3 regions of the Streptomyces sp. NPDC107500 genome follow, and region 3 is predicted to be linked to each of the others. Evidence: riboswitches for the same ligand, from Rfam matches in the RefSeq annotation. Region 3 holds a riboswitch; each other region holds the start of a gene.
What was found. Region 3 has a riboswitch for cyclic di-AMP ahead of ACZ67M_RS29670 (transglycosylase family protein). Riboswitches for the same ligand answer to the same signal wherever they lie in the genome.
Positions count from the first base shown of each region.

Region 1: linked by a shared signal. The riboswitch ahead of ACZ67M_RS11125 (M23 family metallopeptidase) and the one ahead of ACZ67M_RS29670 (transglycosylase family protein) in region 3 are both predicted to bind cyclic di-AMP.
Region 2: linked by a shared signal. The riboswitch ahead of ACZ67M_RS14515 (C40 family peptidase) and the one ahead of ACZ67M_RS29670 (transglycosylase family protein) in region 3 are both predicted to bind cyclic di-AMP.

Region 1 covers NZ_JBVJPF010000002.1:1,136,875-1,142,873, forward strand. The annotation lists gene ACZ67M_RS11115 (FAD-dependent monooxygenase) at 1-1,148, shown strand, start outside; gene ACZ67M_RS11120 (GntR family transcriptional regulator) at 1,326-2,021, opposite strand; gene ACZ67M_RS11125 (M23 family metallopeptidase) at 2,181-2,945, opposite strand; cyclic di-AMP (ydaO/yuaA leader) riboswitch at 2,958-3,120, opposite strand; gene ACZ67M_RS11130 (M16 family metallopeptidase) at 3,312-4,700, opposite strand; gene ACZ67M_RS11135 (M16 family metallopeptidase) at 4,697-5,999, opposite strand, start outside.
Region 2 covers NZ_JBVJPF010000003.1:638,329-644,327, forward strand. The annotation lists gene pcrA (DNA helicase PcrA) at 1-1,715, opposite strand, end outside; cyclic di-AMP (ydaO/yuaA leader) riboswitch at 1,947-2,121, shown strand; gene ACZ67M_RS14515 (C40 family peptidase) at 2,130-3,317, shown strand; gene ACZ67M_RS14520 (tellurite resistance/C4-dicarboxylate transporter family protein) at 3,345-4,370, shown strand; gene ACZ67M_RS14525 (hypothetical protein) at 4,348-4,701, opposite strand; gene ACZ67M_RS14530 (C40 family peptidase) at 5,046-5,999, shown strand, end outside.
Region 3 covers NZ_JBVJPF010000008.1:91,756-97,754, reverse strand. The annotation lists gene ACZ67M_RS29685 (nucleoside triphosphate pyrophosphohydrolase) at 1-896, shown strand, start outside; gene ACZ67M_RS29680 (cytochrome P450 family protein) at 893-2,194, shown strand; gene ACZ67M_RS29675 (transglycosylase family protein) at 2,343-3,362, shown strand; cyclic di-AMP (ydaO/yuaA leader) riboswitch at 3,546-3,712, shown strand; gene ACZ67M_RS29670 (transglycosylase family protein) at 3,716-4,417, shown strand; gene eno (phosphopyruvate hydratase) at 4,661-5,941, shown strand.

The sequences.
Region 1 (5,999 bases), on a different contig from region 3:
GCATCGCCGGTCCCGCCCTGGCCTTCTGGCTCAACCGCCACGGGTTCGAGGTCACCGTGGTGGAGAAGGCCGGCACGCTCCGCGGCGGCGGCTACCCCATCGACGTACGCGGCACCGCACTCGACGTCGTGGAGAGGATGGGGATCCTGCCGCGGTTGCGGGACGCGCACATCGACCTGCGCCGGCTCACCTTCCGGGACGGGGACGGCGGCGAGGTGGCCTCGCTCCACCCGCACGCCGTCACCGGCGGTGTCGCGGGGCGGGACCTGGAGATACGCCGCGGGGATCTGACGGACGCGCTGTACGGAGCGGTCCGGGACGACGTGGAGTTCCTCTTCGACGACTCCGTCGACACCCTCGACCAGTCCGGGCACGGGGTCGACGTCACCTTCCGCGGTGGCGGCAGCCGTACCTTCGACCTGGTGTTCGGCGCGGACGGCATGCACTCGCGTACCCGGGAGATGCTCTTCGGTCCCGAGGAGCGGTTCCACCGGTACCTCGGCTACTGCTTCGCCGTGTTCACCATGCGCAACACCCTCGGCCTCTCCCACGAGACCGTCATGTGGAACACCCCGGGCAGGGCCGCCGCCCTCTACGCCGTGGGGGACGACGACGAAGTGCACGCCTTCCTGAACTTCGCCCGGCCGGAGCCGCCCTTCGACGCCTTCGGCAGCCCGGACGCCCAACGGGACCTGCTCGCCGAGGTCTTCGCCGACGCCGGCTGGGAGGTCCCCGGCATCCTGACCGCCCTCCGCGACGCGGACGACGTGTTCTTCGACGCGGTCGGACAGATCCGCATGCCCCGCTGGTCCAGCGGCCGGGTCGCGCTCCTGGGCGACGCCGCCCACGCGCCCTCGTTCCTCACCGGGCAGGGCACCAGCCTCGCCCTCGTCGGCGCCTACATGCTGGCCGGTTCCCTGGCCGACCGGGCCCACGCCGCGGGCTTCGCCGCATACGAACGCGGCACCCGTGACTTCGTGACCCTGAACCAGAACCTGGTCGGCCAGGGCGGCGCCACCCTCTTCCCGACCACCGCCCGGGCCCTGGAGCAGCGCAACGACCGGCTGCGCGGCCTCAGCGCCATGCCCGCACCGGAGCCCCGCCCGGCCCATTCGGCCCTCACGCTGCCCGTCTTCGGCGGCCGCTGACTCCGCTCGGTTCTCACGGCACCGTTGCCCGAGCGGAAGGGCCCCGGTCACCCCGGTCACCGCACCGGGCGCATTTTTCCGCAACGTTCCACCGCCCGTATTTCCGCCCGCCGGCAGAAATACGGGCAGGTGGAAAATACCCCCCGAATTTCCTGCTCTTTGTATACGGGACCCGTGTTAATGCCGCAGGCTCGCCGTGTTTACGGGACGTTGCGAGTTCCTCACACGCTCCGTCCTGCCGCCGCCGGAGGCGAATCGCAGGCGGTGTCCCGGCGCCGACCGCTCGGCGTGCAGCGCCATGAGCGCCCGCGCGCGGTCGCCGTCGCCCCGGGCCACCGCGTCGAGGATCGCGCCGTGCTCGGCCCAGTACTCCACCGGCCCGGCCGGCGCCTCCACGTCGTACATCCAGGCGATCTTGTGGCGCAGCTGGGTCAGCAGCGCCGTCAGGGAGGGGCTGCCGGCGGCCTGGGCGAGGGTCTCGTGGAACCAGCCGCCCAGGGAGCGCAGATCCTCGCCGCTGCCCTGCCTGGCGCGTTCCTGCCCCAGGCGGACCAGGCCGCGCAACACCTTGAGGTGGGCGTCGGTCCGGCGGCGGGCGGCCCGGGCGGCACCGAGGGGCTCCAGGAGCGTACGGGTCTCCAGCAGGTCGGCGGCCTCCTGTTCGGTCGGTTCCGCGACGCACGCGCCCGCGTGCCGCCGGGTCACCACGAAGCCCTCGGCCTCCAGCGTGCGCAGGGCCTCGCGGACGGGGACGCGGGAGACGCCGTAGCGGCGGGCGAGCAGTTCCTCGGTGAGCCGGCCCCCGCGCACGTGGACGCCGGCGACGATGTCGTCCCGGATCGCCGTGCACACCGAATGCGCCGGAATACGCATGACCGACCTCCGCCTTAATCCCCGTGAAACGCCGACGATTGACGTTTCCAGCGACTCTAGGCCAATCAAGCGGATATTCCGACGGCGGAGTGGATTTCATGGATCAAAAGCCCCGGCTCGGACGGCCGGGGCTTTCGGGTGGTGTCGCGGGGTCCGCCGTCAGACGTTCACGCCGTGGGAACGGAGGTAGGCGACGGGGTCCATGTCCGAGCCGTACTCGGGGCTCGTACGGGCCTCGAAGTGCAGGTGGGGCCCGGTGACGTTGCCGGTGGCGCCGGAGAGGCCGATCTGCTGGCCGGGCTCGACCGACTGGCCGACGGAGACGCCGATGGACGACAGGTGCCCGTACTGCGTGTACGTGCCGTCGTGCATCTTGATCACGACCTGGTTGCCGTACGCCCCGCCCCAGCCGGCCTCGACGACGGTGCCGACGCCGACCGCGTGCACGGTCGTACCGCTGGAGGCGTGGAAGTCGATGCCGGTGTGGCTGCCGGAGGACCACAGGGAGCTGCCGGCCTGGTAGGCGGTGGAGACGTAGGACGAGGTGATCGGCGGGACGAAGGTGTTGAGGCGCTTGCGCTCCGCCTCCCGCGCGGCGCGCTCCTTGGCCTCGCGTGCCTCCTTGGCCGCCTCGGCGGCCCGCTCGCGCGCGGCCTCCTGGGCCGCCTCACGGGCGGCGGCGTCCGCGGCGGCCTGCCGCTGTGCCAGGGCCTGGGCGTCGATCTCCTCGGCCAGGGAGTCGCCGATGGTGATGACCGGGGTGAGTCCGCTCCGCTCCACCTCGGGCTCGGCGGCGAGCGCCGGAGCCGCGAGGGTGCCGACGACGCCGGTGGTGGCGAGGGCCGCGACACCCGCCGCGCGGGCGGTACTGCGATGCAACCTGCTGGGACGCCGGTGCTTCCCGGTGGCGCGCGTGAACGCCATGTAGAGGCTGGTCCTTTCCTTCCCTCTCGCCTACCGGGTTAGCTGACGGGTTCGGAGGTGGAAGGTCTCCTACGGACCCCCTCGCTGCGCGCGGGCGTCCGATTCACCCCAGGGACTACGGTGGGTCCCCGGCTCCCCTGGCTCGCGCCGTACGGGGACTCGGCGATGACTGTCCGGTGCCGCGGGTGCGGCGCACTGCCTGACGAACAGCCCGGACGACGCTAAACGCGGCTGTGTTCAATTCTCAAACGCAACAGTGTTTTTGTAGCGCATGCCACAGGGCAGACGGGCAGCCTCTCCCTCAATTCGGACAAACGGCGGCCCCGGTGACACTCCGGTCACCGGGGCCGCACTCCGCGCGTGCCGCTACTCGGCCGCCACCACGGTGACTTCACCGATACCGAGGGCCTCGACGGGCTCCTTGATCTGCGCGGCGTCACCGACGAGGACGGTCACCAGCCGGTCGACCGGGAAGGCGTTCACGACCGCCGCCGTGGCCTCCACGGTGCCCGTGGCGGCCAGTTGACGGTAGAGCGTCGCCTGGTAGTCGTCGGGCAGGTGCTGCTCGACCTGGTCGGCCAGGGTGCTCGCCACGGCCGCGGCCGTCTCGTACTTCAGCGGCGCCACACCCACCAGGTTCTGCACGGCCACGTCGCGCTCGGGGTCGGTGAGCCCCTCCGCGGCGAGCTTGCGCAGTACCGTCCACAGGTCCTCCAGGGCGGGACCGGTGTTCGGGGTGTCGACGGAGCCGCTGATGGCGAGCATGGCGGCGCCGGTGCCGTCCGGCGCGGACCGCAGCACCTGCCCGAACGCCCGTACGCCGTAGGTGTAGCCCTTCTCCTCGCGCAGGACGCGGTCCAGGCGGGAGGTGAGGGTGCCGCCGAGGCAGTAGGTGCCGAGCACCTGTGCGGGCCAGACGCGGTCGTGCCGGTCGGATCCGGTGCGGCCGATCAGCAGCTGCGTCTGGACGGCGCCCGGACGGTCCACGATGACGACGCGGCCCCGGTCGTCGGCGGTCACCGGCGGCACGGGACGGGGTTCGGCGGCGGAGCCGGTCCACGCGCCCAGGGTGTCGCCCAGCAGCGCGTCCAGGTCGAGGCCGGTGAGGTCGCCGACGACCACGGCGGTGGCCGTGGCGGGGCGGACGTGCCTCTCGTAGAAGGCGCGTACGGAGCCGGAGTCGATGGCCTCGACCGTCTCCTCGGTGCCCTGGCGCGGGCGCGACATGCGGCTCCCGGCCGGGAACAGCTCCTTGGAGAGCTCCTTGGCCGCGCGGCGGGCCGGGTTGGCCAGCTCGTGCGGGATCTCGTCGAGGCGGTTGCGGACCAGCCGCTCGACCTCGCTGTCCGCGAAGGCGGGTGCCCTCAGGGCGTCGGCGACGAGGCCGAGCGCCTTGGCGAGGCGCGAGGCGGGCACCTCCAGGCTGAGCCGGACGCCGGGGTGGTCGGCGTGCGCGTCGAGGGTGGCGCCGCAGCGCTCCAGCTCGGCGGCGAAGTCCTCGGCGGAGTGCTTGTCGGTGCCTTCGGAGAAGGCGCGCGCCATGATCGTGGCGACACCGTCGAGGCCGGCCGGCTCGGCGTCCAGGGGCGCGTCGAGGAGCACCTCGACGGCGACGACCTGCTGGCCGGGGCGGTGGCAGCGCAGTACCGTCAGCCCGTTGTCGAGGCGGCCGCGGCCGGGCGCGGGGAACGCCCACGGCTTGGGCTCGCCGGCCTGCGGCTGGGCGTGGAAGTCCATGGTGGCGAGGTCGGTCACTTGGCCGCCTCCTCGTTCTCGTCGGTGGCGTCGTTCTCGTCGGTGGGGGCGGTCGGCTCGTAGACGAGCACCGCGCGGTTGTCGGGGCGCAGGCGGGCCTTGGCGACCTCCTGGACCTCCGCCGCCGTCACCTCGAGCACTCGCTGCACGGCGGTGAGGGCGAGCTGCGGGTCACCGAACAGCACGGCGTACCGGCACAGTTCGTCGGCGCGGCCGGCGACCGTGCCCAGCCGGTCCAGCCACTCGCGCTCCAGCTGGGCCTGGGCGCGCTCCATCTCCTCGGCGGTGGGGCCCTCCTCGGCGAACCGGGCCAGCTCCTCGTCGATGGCGGCCTCGATGACCGGCACCTCGACATCGCCGGACGTCTTCACGTCCAGCCACCCCAGGGAGGGAGCCCCGGCGAGCCGCAGCAGGCCGAACCCGGCGGCGACGGCCGTACGGTCGCGCCGCACCAGCCGGTTGTACAGGCGGGAGGACTCGCCGCCGCCCAGGACGGTGAGCGCCAGGTCGGCCGCGTCGCTCGCGCGCGTGCCGTCCTCCGGGAGGCGGTAGGCCGCCATCAGGGCGCGGGCCGGGACCTCCTCCTCGACGACCTCGCGCAGCTGGCCGCCCATGACGTCGGGCAGCGAGCCGTCCCGGGGGGCCTGCTTGCCGTCGTGCGAGGCGATGGAACCGAAGTACTTCTCGATCCAGGCCAGCGTCTGCTCGGGGTCGATGTCGCCGACGACCGACAGCACCGCGTTGTTCGGCGCGTAGTACGTGCGGAAGAACGCGCGGGCGTCCTCCAGGGTGGCCGCGTCCAGGTCGGCCATGGAGCCGATCGGCGTGTGGTGGTAGGGGTGGCCCTCCGGGTAGGCGAGGGCGGTCAGCTTCTCGAAGGCCGTGCCGTAGGGGACGTTGTCGTAGCGCTGGCGGCGCTCGTTCTTGACGACGTCCCGCTGGTTCTCCATCGACTCCTCGTCGAGGGCGGACAGCAGGGAGCCCATGCGGTCGGCCTCCAGCCAGAGGGCGAGCTCCAGCTGGTGGGCGGGCATGGTCTCGAAGTAGTTGGTCCGCTCGAAGCTGGTGGTGCCGTTGAGCGAGCCGCCGGCGCCCTGCACCAGCTCGAAGTGGCCGTTGCCCTTGACCTGGGCGGAGCCCTGGAACATGAGGTGCTCGAAAAGGTGAGCCAGGCCGGTACGTCCCTTGACCTCGTGGCGGGAACCGACGTCGTACCAGAGGCACACCGCAGCGACCGGGGTCAGGTGGTCCTCGGAGAGCACCACGCGCAGGCCGTTGGCCAGGCGGTGCTCGGTCGCT
Region 2 (5,999 bases), on a different contig from region 3:
GCGAGGTAGCCGGTGCGTTCGAGGATCGCCTCCAGGACGGTCGCGGGTCCGGCGCCGGACTCGACGATGGTGCGCAGGTCCTCCATGAGCGTGTTGAACCGCTTGACGGCGTTGGCGGAACGCGCCGCCATGCCGTACGCCTCGTCGACGCGCTTGAGCGCCTGCGGGAAGCTGATCTTCTCGCGCTGCGACAGCGCGTCGATCATCGCCTCGGCCCGGTCGCCGATGCCGCGCTTGGGGACGTTGAGGATCCGGCGCAGCGGCACCGAGTCCTCCGGGTTGGCCAGCACCCGCAGGTAGGCCAGGACGTCCCGGACCTCCTTGCGCTCGTAGAAGCGGACGCCGCCGACGACCTTGTAGGGCAGGCCGGTGCGGATGAAGACCTCTTCGAAGACACGGGACTGCGCGTTGGTGCGGTAGAAGACGGCGACGTCGCCCGCCTTGGCCTCGCCCGCGTCCGTGAGACGGTCTATCTCGTCGGCGACGAACTGGGCCTCGTCGTGCTCGGTGTCGGCGACGTACCCGGTGATCTGCGCGCCGGCGCCTTGGTTGGTCCACAGGTTCTTGGGCCGGCGGGACTCATTGCGCTCGATGACCGCGTTGGCGGCGGTGAGGATGGTCTGGGTGGAGCGGTAGTTCTGCTCCAGGAGGATCGTCGTCGCGTTCGGGTAGTCCTCCTCGAACTGGAGGATGTTGCGGATGGTGGCGCCGCGGAAGGCGTAGATCGACTGGTCGGCGTCGCCCACCACGCACAGCTCGGCGGGCGGGACCTCGGCCTCGGGCGGCACGTCGACCGGGTGCTCGGAGGTGCCGACCAGTTCGCGCACCAGGGCGTACTGGGCGTGGTTGGTGTCCTGGTACTCGTCGACCATGACGTGCCGGAAGCGGCGGCGGTAGTGCTCGGCGACGTCCGGGAAGGCGCGGAGCAGGTTGACCGTCGTCATGATCAGGTCGTCGAAGTCGAGGGCGTTGGCCTCACGCAGCCGCGACTGGTACATGGCGTACGCCTGGGCGAGCGTCTTCTCGAAGCCGTCGGTGGCCTGCGCGGCGAAGTCCTCCTCGTCGATCAGCTCGTTCTTCAGGTTGCTGATCTTGGCGCTGAAGGACTTGGGCGGGAAGCGCTTGGGGTCCAGGTCGAGGTCGCGGCAGACCAGCGCCATGAGCCGCTTGGAGTCGGCGGCGTCGTAGATCGAGAAGGACGACGTGAAGCCGAGCCGCTTCGACTCGCGGCGCAGGATGCGGACGCAGGCGCTGTGGAAGGTCATCACCCACATCGCGTTGGCGCGCGGGCCGACGAGCTGCTCGACGCGCTCCTTCATCTCCCCGGCGGCCTTGTTGGTGAAGGTGATCGCGAGGATCTGGCCCGGGTGGACGCCGCGCTCGGCCAGCAGGTGGGCGATGCGGTGGGTGAGCACGCGGGTCTTGCCGGAGCCGGCGCCGGCCACGATGAGCAGGGGGGAGCCGGAGTGCACCACGGCGGCGCGCTGGTTGTCGTTCAGCCCGTCCAGGAGGGCGGCCGGGTCCAGGGCGGGGCGCGGGGCGCCGTCCCGGTAGTACCGGTCGCGCTCCGGGGGCGCGTCGAACTTCCCGCCGAACAGATCGTGCGGGACCGGCTCCGGTCCGTGACCGTCCTCGGGCGGCGGCGGGGGTTCCTCCTCGTGACCCCGGGGGGTCTGGAGGCTCGCCAGGAAGCTGTCGTCAAAGAGGCTGCTCATCGCTCTCCGAGTCTAGGGCGCCCCACCGACAACCCGGCGCCACCCCGGAAAATGTCCGGGACACCTCACACCGGTACACCCTGCGACCTGCCGGGACACGAAGAGTGACGCCCGCCGCCAAGGTCACGAAAATGTATCGGGCATATCACCCACCAACCTTCACAGCGGCCACACGAGTTGGCTACGGTGCGGGCAGGCCGAACGACCCCCTCCGGCGAACCTCGCCGGGCCGCGCGGCCTCCGCCGAGTCCGGCGTGCCCGCCACGGCGCCCGGAGCCGGGGACCCAACCGAGAACTTGGGGTGAATCGGCCGTACCGCCCTCCATGAGGACGGTCCGCCGTAGGGCAACCCTTCCGTGCCGCCCGAACCCGACAGCTAACCCGGTAGGCGGAGCACTTGGAAGGAGCGCCTCCTTGGCGTCGCACCGCAAGTCGCGCCCCACCGGATCACGCGTCGCGGGCATACGGACCCCGGCCCTCGCCACAGCGGCCCTCACCTCCGTCGCCCTGCTGTCCCAGACGGCGAACGCCACCCCGTCGGACGACGACAGGCCGAGCCTCGAAGAGGTCGAGAAGAAGGTCGACGACCTCTACCGCCAGGCGGGGTCGGCCACCGAGAAGTACAACGCGGCCAAGGAGAAGACCGCCAAGCAGCGCAAGAAGGTCGACACGCTCCTCGACGACGTCGCCCAGCGCACCCAGAAGCTCAACGACGCGCGCGAGGAGCTGGGTTCCTTCGCCTCCGCGCAGTACCGCACGGGCACGGCGGTCCCGGAGACGGCGACCTTCCTGCTCGCGGACTCGCCGCAGGAGTACTTCGACCAGAACCAGCTGATGGGCCGGCTCACCGGCCGTCAGAAGACGGCGGTCGACGACTACGTCACGCAGCAGTCCGAGACGATGAAGAAGCGCCGGGAGGCCGCCGAGAGCCTGGAGACGCTCACCGGCTCGCAGCAGGACCTGAAGACGGCCAAGTCGACCGTCCAGAAGAAGCTCGCCACCGCGCGTGAACTGCTCTCGAAGCTGACCGCCGAGGAGAAGGCCCGGCTCGCGGCGATCGAGAAGAAGAAGCAGGAGGAGGCCGCCCGCAAGGCCGCGGAGCTGGCCGAGCAGCAGGCCCGGCAGCAGGCCGAGGAGCGCGAGCGGCGGGAGGAGGCCGCACAGCAGGAGAGCGGCGGTGGCTCCTCCACCGGTTCCTCGGAGTCCGGCGGCAGCGGCTCCTCGACGCCGGACTCGTCGTACGGCACCAAGGCCGAGAAGGCGCTCGGCTTCGCCCGCGCCCAGATCGGCAAGCCGTACGTCTGGGGCGCCACCGGCCCCGGCTCCTACGACTGCTCCGGCCTCACCCAGGCCGCCTGGAAGGCCGCGGGGGTGACGCTGCCGCGCGTCACGTACGACCAGGTCAACGCCGGAACGACCGTCCCCGTCTCCCAGGCGCAACCCGGTGACCTGGTCTTCTTCTACGACGACCTCAGCCACGTCGGCCTCTACATCGGCAACGGCATGATGATCCACGCCCCGAAGCCGGGTGCGTACGTGCGCGAGGAGTCGATCTACTACGACGGCGAGTCGTCGATCCACAGCGTGGTGCGCCCGGCCTGACCGGCGCGGCTCTCTAGCATCGGGGGCATGTCGTCAGGCACTTCGTCAGGCACTCTCCCCTCCCCCCTGCGCGCCTGGTGGGCGCAGCGTCCACCGGCGGCCGGGGCCGCGGTCATGGCGACCGGCATCCTGTCGGTCGCCCTGCACCTGACGGGACACGAGGTCCTGTCCCGCGTCGCCCTGTTCCTGGCCTGCGCCGCCTGGCTGACCCTGGCGGCGAACTTCGTCTACCTGCTGCTGGCCGAGCGCCCGCAGTGGCTGACCCGGGCGGGGACACCGGGCGCGCTCACCGCGGTCGCCGCGACCACCGTGCTCGGCACCCGGTTCGCGCTGCTCGGCTGGACGACCCTGGCCGCGGCGCTGCTGGCGCTGGCGGCGCTCCTGTGGCCGGTGCTGATCCTCCTGGTCGTGCGGCACTGGGGGCGCAGGATGCCGGGGGCGGTGTTCCTGGGGTGCGTGGCCACGGAGGGGCTGGCGGTGCTCGGCGCCACGCTGTCCGCGGCCACCTCGACGCCCTGGCTGGCCCACGCGGCGCTGGTGCCGTTCTGGCTGGGGATCGTGCTCTACCTGATCGCACTGTTCCGCTTCGATCTGCGGCAGGTGGCCCTGGGTTCCGGTGACCACTGGGTGGCGGGCGGTGCGCTCGCCATCTCGGCCCTCGCCGGCGCCAAACTGATCGCCGCGGCCGGGACCGGCATGTACCTGTGGAACTCCGACGACAGCGCCGTGCTGCACGACGTGACCGTCTTCCTGCTCACCCTCGACCTCGCCTGGTACGTCGTCCTGCTGGTCGCCGAGTTCGTCTGGCCGCGGGTCCGCTACGACGTGCGGCGCTGGTCGACGGTCTTCCCGCTCGGCATGACGGCGGCGGCGACGCTCTCCGTGGCCGCCGCGATCGACGTCGCGTGGCTGGACGCACCCGGCCAGGTCCTGCTGTGGATCGCGGTGGCCGGATGGCTGGCGGTCGCGGCGGGAGCGGTCGTCCAGGCCCGGGCCGGGGTGCGGTCCGCGGGCACGGGGGCCTCCGCCGTCACGTCCACAGCACCGCGATGAAGATGTTCGCGACGGTCAGCAGGCCCACGAGGCCGAACAGCGGCTTGTCGACCTTCTCGTCGTCGCGCTTCACGTAGACCAGGCCGAGGATCACGATCAGCAGGGCGAGCTTCACCCCGATCTTGACGTTGTCCACGGACTGGTCGTCGGCCTGGTTGAGGCCGACCAGGGCGACACCGGTGACCAGCATCGTCAGCGCGCCGTGCAGCATCGCGGGGATGAAGCGGGCCGTGCCGCTGCCCATCGCCTTCATCTGAGTCAGGAAGCCGCCGAGGAGCGCGGCGATGCCGATGATGTGCAGACCGACGAAGAGGTGGATGAGTACGTCCATGAGGCCGGAGCCTAATGAGCGGCCGGAGGCCGGCCGACACCGGCCCGACCGTGCCTGAGCCGCCCCGGTGCGGAGAGCGGCGCATATATGCGTCCCATAACAGCTCAGGTGCCTCACCCGCCCCCGATCGGGCAGCTCGGTCATCACCCCGCGTGAAGACGACGGCCGCCGGACGGGCACGCGGTCAGATGCGTACGCGGGCCGATCCGGTACCGCCACTTCCGCGCATCCCGTCACCGGGCCGTTACCGACGCGCCTAGCGTCCTCCCCCAGGCAGCCGGAGCGTACCGGAGCCGACCCGGCACGGGCCGGAGTCGAGTCGTACGGAAGGACGTGGATCGCAGGTGGGAACGCACCGCAGGCCGCGACAGCGTGTGACGGGCGGCGGCAGAGCCCGTACGGCGGCCACCATCACCCTCGCGGGCGCGGCCACCGCGACGGGCCTGGGCGGGACCGGTCACGCCGACCCGCAGCCGACGGCGGCCCAGGTCAGGGCCAAGGTGGACACGCTGTACCAGCAGGCGGAGGTCGCGACCGAGAGGTACAACGGCTCCAAGGAGAAGGCGGACGCCGCCGAACAGCGCCTGGAGAAGCTGCGGGACCAGGCCGCCCGCAAGGAGGACCGGCTGAACTCGGCCCGGGAGGCGCTGGGGTCGGTCGCCGCGGCTCAGTACCGAAGCGGCGGCCTCGACCCGGCCGTGCAGCTCATGCTCTCCGCCGACCCCGACCGGTACCTCGACGGCGCCGCCTTCGTCGAACGCGCGGGCAGCCGGCAGACGGCCGCCGTGGGCCGGGTGCGCAAGGAGCTGCGGGACATCGAGCGACTGCGCGGCGCCGCCCGCGTCGAGCTGACCTCGCTGACGTCACGCCGGGCCGAACTGAAACGCCACCGCGAGACCGTCACCGGCAAACTGGAGACGGCCCGCCGCCTGCTGTCCCGGCTGACGGCGGAGGAACGCGACCGGTTGGGCCAGGGCACGGGTGACCGCGCGTCCCGCTCGTCCGCGGACGACCGGCAGCCACTGTCCGCCCCGTCCGCCCAGGCCCCCAACTCCCGTGCCGCGGCGGCCGTCGCCTACGCCTACCGGAAGCTGGGCAGCCCCTACGTGTGGGGCGCGACCGGTCCGAGCGCCTTCGACTGCTCCGGCCTCACCCAGGCCGCCTACCGCGCCGCGGGCGTCTCCCTCCCCCGCACCACCTACGCCCAGATCGACGCCGGCCGCCGCGTCGCCCGGTCCGAACTGCTCCCCGGTGACCTCGTCTTCTTCTACTCCGGCATCAGCCACGTCGGCATCTAC
Region 3 (5,999 bases):
GCCTGCTCTCCTGGCCCGCCTGGCAGGCCCTGCGCACCGCCGACCGCGTGCTGTGCGCCGACGGCACCCACCCCCAGCTGCCCTACCTGCGCGAGGCCGGCATACGGGTCGACGAAGCGGCCCCCACCGCCGAGGAACTGGTCGGCGCCTGCGCCGGCGGCCGCACCGCGGTGGTCGTGGCGACCGGCGAGGGCGACCCCGCGCTCACCGACGGACTGGCCCGCCTCGCCGGCTCCGGCCGCGTCCACATGCCCGAGCTGGAGCTGCTCCCCGCCTCCTACGACCTCCCCGGCGCCCGCCTCCTCGACCTGGTCCAGGTCATGGACCGCATCCGCCTCGAATGCCCCTGGTCCTCCCAGCGCACCCACAAGGGCCTCGCCAAGTACGCCATCGAGGAGGCCTACGAACTCGTCGAGGCGATCGAGGACGGCGACCGCGACGAACTGCGCGAGGAACTGGGCGACGTCCTCCTCCAGGTCGTCTTCCACGCCCGCATCGCCGAGGAGGACCCGGAGGCGCCGTTCTCCGTCGACGACGTGGCCGGCACCATCGTCGCCAAGCTGATCCACCGCCACCCCCACGTCTTCGGCGACGAGACGGCCGACACCCCGGAGGACGTCCGGGAGCACTGGCTGCGCACCAAGGCCGCCGAGAAGCAGCGCACCTCGGTCACCGAGGGCGTCCCCCTCGGCCAGCCCGGCCTCGCCCTCGCCGCCAAGCTCGCCTCCCGCGTCCGCCAGGCCGGCCTCGACGTCCCCCTCCCCACCGGCGAGGGCATCGGCTACGACCTCCTCGCCCTCGCCGCCCGCGCCGAGTCCGAGGGCACGGACCCGGAGGCCGCCCTGAGAGCGGCGTCCCGGGCGTACCGGGACGCGATCCGGGAGGTCGAGGGGTGACCCCGAACCCGCCGCCCGCCGGACCCGCCCCCGAGCTGTTCACCTGGGAGTTCGCCAGCGACCCCTACCCCGCCTACGCCTGGCTGCGCGAGCACGCCCCCGTGCACCGCACGCGGCTGCCCAGCGGCGTGGAGGCCTGGCTGGTCACCCGGTACGCCGATGCCAAACAGGCCCTCGCCGACCCCCGGCTGTCCAAGAACCCGGCCCATCACGACGAGCCCGCGCACGCCAAGGGCAAGACGGGCATTCCGGGGGAGCGGAAGGCCGAGCTGATGACCCATCTGCTGAACATCGACCCGCCGGACCACACCCGGCTGCGCCGACTGGTAAGCAAGGCGTTCACCCCTCGCCGGGTCGCCGAGTTCGCGCCCCGGGTGCAGGAGCTGGCCGACGGCCTCATCGACCGGTTCGCGGCCGACGGCTCCGCCGACCTGATCCACGACTTCGCCTTCCCGCTGCCCATCTACGCCATCTGCGACCTGCTCGGTGTCCCGCGCGAGGACCAGGACGACTTCCGGGACTGGGCGGGCATGATGATCCGTCACGGCGGCGGACCGCGCGGCGGTGTCGCGCGGTCGGTCAAGAAGATGCGGGGCTACCTCGCCGACCTCATCCACCGCAAACGCGCCGCGCTGCCGCCCGAGCCCGGCCCCGGCGAGGACCTCATCTCGGGCCTCATCCGCGCCTCCGACCACGGCGAGCACCTCACCGAGAACGAGGCCGCGGCGATGGCCTTCATCCTTCTGTTCGCGGGTTTCGAGACCACGGTCAACTTGATCGGCAACGGGACGTACGCCCTGCTCACCCACCCCGAGCAGCGCGCCCGTCTCCAGTCCTCCCTCGCGGCCGGCGAACACGGCCTGCTGGAGACCGGCGTCGAGGAACTGCTCCGCTACGACGGCCCGGTGGAGCTGGCCACCTGGCGCTTCGCCACCGAGCCGCTCGACGTCGGCGGAGAGCGGATCGAGGCGGGTGATCCCGTCCTCGTCGTCCTGGCCGCCGCCGACCGGGACCCGGAGCGCTTCGCCGACCCGGACACCCTGGACCTGGCCCGCCGCGACAGTCAGCACCTCGGGTACGGCCACGGCATCCACTACTGCCTCGGCGCCCCGCTCGCCCGGCTGGAGGGGCAGACCGCGCTCGCCACGCTCCTCACCCGCCTCCCCGACCTGAGCCTCGCCGCCGATCCGGGAGAACTGCGCTGGCGGGGCGGGCTCATCATGCGAGGTCTGCGCACTTTGCCCGTCTCGTTCACGCCGATCGCGTCAGGACCCGGCAACAGTGCGTCGTCAAGGTAAACATGACACGCCCTCAACTCTGTGATCTTCGCGTGATCTGTGCGGCATGAACTTGTGACAAGCGATCATCTGCCTATACGTTCACGAACCAGTGTGGCGACGAGCATCACCCGCCGCACGGTCCCCGTCGTCTGTGAAAGGTCGTCGCATGCTCTCCGGGAACGGTCGTCATCGCCGCCCCCGCCAGGCTCCCGCACTGGTCGTCGCCGCCGGAGTGACCGGCTCCGCCATCGCCATCCCGCTGCTCGGCGCCACCGGCGCCCACGCGGCCGGGGTGAACTGGGACCAGGTCGCCGAGTGCGAGACCGGCGGGGCCTGGAGCCAGAACGCCGGCAACGGCTACTACGGCGGCCTCCAGCTCCCCCAGGAGGCGTGGGAGCGGTACGGCGGTCTGGAGTACGCGGCCAGCGCCGACCAGGCCAGTCGCTCCCAGCAGATAAGAATCGCCGAGAAGCTGTACGCGGACCAGGGCATCGCGGCCTGGCCGACCTGCGGGCTGCTCGCGGGCCTCGGCAACCCCCCGGGCGCCACCGCGCCGACCGGTGACGGTGCGTCGGAGGGTTCGCAGGCCCCGAAGGCGTCGGACACCCCCGACCCCGCCGGGTCCAAGGCGCCCGAGCCGACGGGTTCGCCCAAGGCGTCGGACTCGCCCGAGTCGTCCGAATCATCCGAGTCGTCCGACGCGTCGTCGGGTTCGGAGAAGGAGACCGAACCGACTCCGGGTTCGTCCGCTTCGCCCTCTTCGTCGTCTTCTCCGTCCTCCGGGTCGGACTCCTCTGACGATGCGTCCGGCGGCAAGGATCAATCCACCAAGACGGGCACATCGTCCGAAAGTGACCGTCGCGCCACCGAACCGGAGGCCGCCGACCGCTCGTCGGGCTCGGGCAAGCACCGCGGCGACAGCGCGGACGAGGGCGGGCGCTGGAAGGGCCTCACCGACAGCACCTCGGGCCGGCACGCCTCGCGTGACGGAGGGTCGAGGGACGCCGACGACGGCTCCTACATGGTCCGCTCCGGGGACAATCTCTGGGTCATCGCCGACTCCCTTGGCGTCGACGGCGGATGGCGTGCGCTCTACTCCGACAACGAGAGGGTCGTCGGCCAGGACCCCGACCACATCCTGCCCGGTCAGACGCTCACGGTCACGGGCGAATCGGGCGAAAAGTAGAGGGAGTTCACGTCACGGTTAGAGACTCTATGTCCGTTTTGGATCTCGTGAGAGATAGGTCTCAGAAGCCGTGATCGTCTTTGAAAATCCGCGGAGCGCGTGTCTACGGTCATGACCGCTCGCCACCGCGGGCCCCGACAGCCGCAACGCCGAATCCTGCCAGCGGCCGTACGGGAACAGTCGTCGCGTCAAGCGCCGAAGGCAGGAGCGGGGGACCCAAGGTAAGTGCCGCACCGGGCAGTTCTGCCGGAGCGGCTAGGGGTGGAGCCGAGTTCCGCGAGGAACCCGGCCGGGCAACTCAACCGGCCCGAACCCGACAGCTCACCTCGCAGGCGTCGGTGAGGGGATCAACCATGCTGTTTTCCGGCAAGGGCAAGCACCGTCGTCCGTCCAAGGCCACTCGCGTCATCGCCGTCGCCGGCGTGACCGGTGCCGCCGTCGCCGCCCCGCTGATGGCGGCCGGCAACGCCTCCGCCGCCACCACCTCCGAGTGGGACGCCGTCGCCCAGTGCGAGTCCGGTGGCAACTGGTCCATCAACACCGGCAACGGCTACTACGGCGGCCTCCAGTTCTCCGCCTCCACCTGGTCCGGCTACGGCGGCACCCAGTACGCCGCCACCGCCGACCAGGCCAGCAAGGCGCAGCAGATCGAGATCGCCGAGAAGGTGCTCGCGGGCCAGGGCAAGGGTGCCTGGCCGGTCTGCGGCACCGGCCTCTCGAACGCCACGAACACCGGCGGCGGCTCCGGTGAGAGCCAGGACAGCGGCTCCACCGCCGACCGCTCCACCGAGCAGAAGGCGTCCCGCTCCGACGAGCGCCCGGCCGCCGAGCCGAAGGCCGAGAAGAAGGCCGAGAAGAAGACGGTCACCACCCCCACCGGCAAGAAGGTCGAGAAGGGTGACGGCGAGTACAAGGTCGTCAAGGGTGACACCCTCAGCTCCATCGCCCAGGAGCACGAGGTCAAGGGCGGCTGGGAGAAGCTGTTCAAGCTGAACGACGACATCGTCGACGAGGCCGACCTGATCTTCCCGGGTCAGCAGCTGCACCTGAAGTAAGCGGCGCCTGCCGCGACTCCCGCCCCGGTGCGTGTTCCCCGTACGCACCGGGGCGGGATTTTCGCGTCCGTCGCCAAATCCTGTTTGTTTCGTTCAGAAACAATTTACTCTCGGTTCTGTCCAGCGGGTGGGCGATCGGCTGGCCGATCGCCCGGAGCCGGTTAGGCTCGGTCCCGCAGAGCCGACGCGGTCCTGCGGACCCGCGCGTCACACCGAAGCGTCACATTGAAGAAGGAGATGCTCGTGCCGTCCATCGACGTCGTCGTAGCCCGGGAAATCCTGGACTCCCGAGGCAACCCCACGGTCGAGGTCGAGGTCGGCCTCGACGACGGCAGCACGGGTCGTGCCGCCGTTCCGTCCGGCGCCTCCACCGGTGCCTTCGAGGCCATCGAACTCCGTGACGGCGACCCGGGCCGTTACCTCGGCAAGGGCGTCGAGAAGGCCGTCCTCGCCGTCATCGAGCAGATCGGCCCGGAGCTGGTCGGATACGACGCCACCGAGCAGCGCCTGATCGACCAGGCCATGTTCGACCTGGACGCCACCGACAACAAGGGCTCGCTCGGCGCCAACGCCATCCTCGGCGTCTCCCTCGCCGTCGCGCACGCCGCCTCCGAGGCAAGCGACCTGCCGCTCTTCCGCTACCTGGGCGGCCCCAACGCGCACCTGCTGCCGGTGCCGATGATGAACATCCTGAACGGCGGCTCGCACGCCGACTCCAACGTGGACATCCAGGAGTTCATGATCGCCCCGATCGGCGCGGAGTCCTTCTCCGAGGCCCTGCGCTGGGGCGCCGAGGTCTACCACACGCTGAAGAAGGTCCTGAAGAACAAGGGCCTGGCCACCGGCCTCGGCGACGAGGGCGGCTTCGCCCCGAACCTCGGCTCCAACCGCGAGGCGCTCGACCTCATCCTCGAGGCGATCAAGGAGGCCGGCTACACCCCCGGCGAGCAGATCGCCCTCGCGCTCGACGTCGCCGCGTCCGAGTTCTACAAGGACGGCTCCTACGCCTTCGAGGGCAAGAGCCGCACCGCCGCCGAGATGACCGAGTACTACGCCGAGCTGGTCGAGGCGTACCCGCTGGTCTCCATCGAGGACCCGCTGTTCGAGGACGACTGGGACGGCTGGAACACCATCACCGCCAAGCTCGGCGACAAGGTGCAGCTCGTCGGCGACGACCTGTTCGTCACCAACCCGGAGCGCCTGGCCCGCGGCATCGAGGAGAACTCGGCCAACGCCCTGCTCGTCAAGGTCAACCAGATCGGTTCGCTGACCGAGACCCTGGACGCCGTGGAGCTGGCCCAGCGCAACGGCTTCAAGTGCATGATGTCCCACCGCTCCGGCGAGACCGAGGACGTCACCATCGCCGACCTGGCCGTCGCCACCAACTGCGGCCAGATCAAGACCGGCGCCCCGGCCCGCTCCGAGCGCGTCGCCAAGTACAACCAGCTGCTGCGCATCGAGGAGATCCTCGACGACGCCGCGGTGTACGCCGGCCGCAGCGCCTTCCCCCGCTTCAAGGGCTGAGCGCCGCCGTCACAGGCGGCGTCGTACGTACGTCCCCGTACTCGGTCCCGTACCGTGT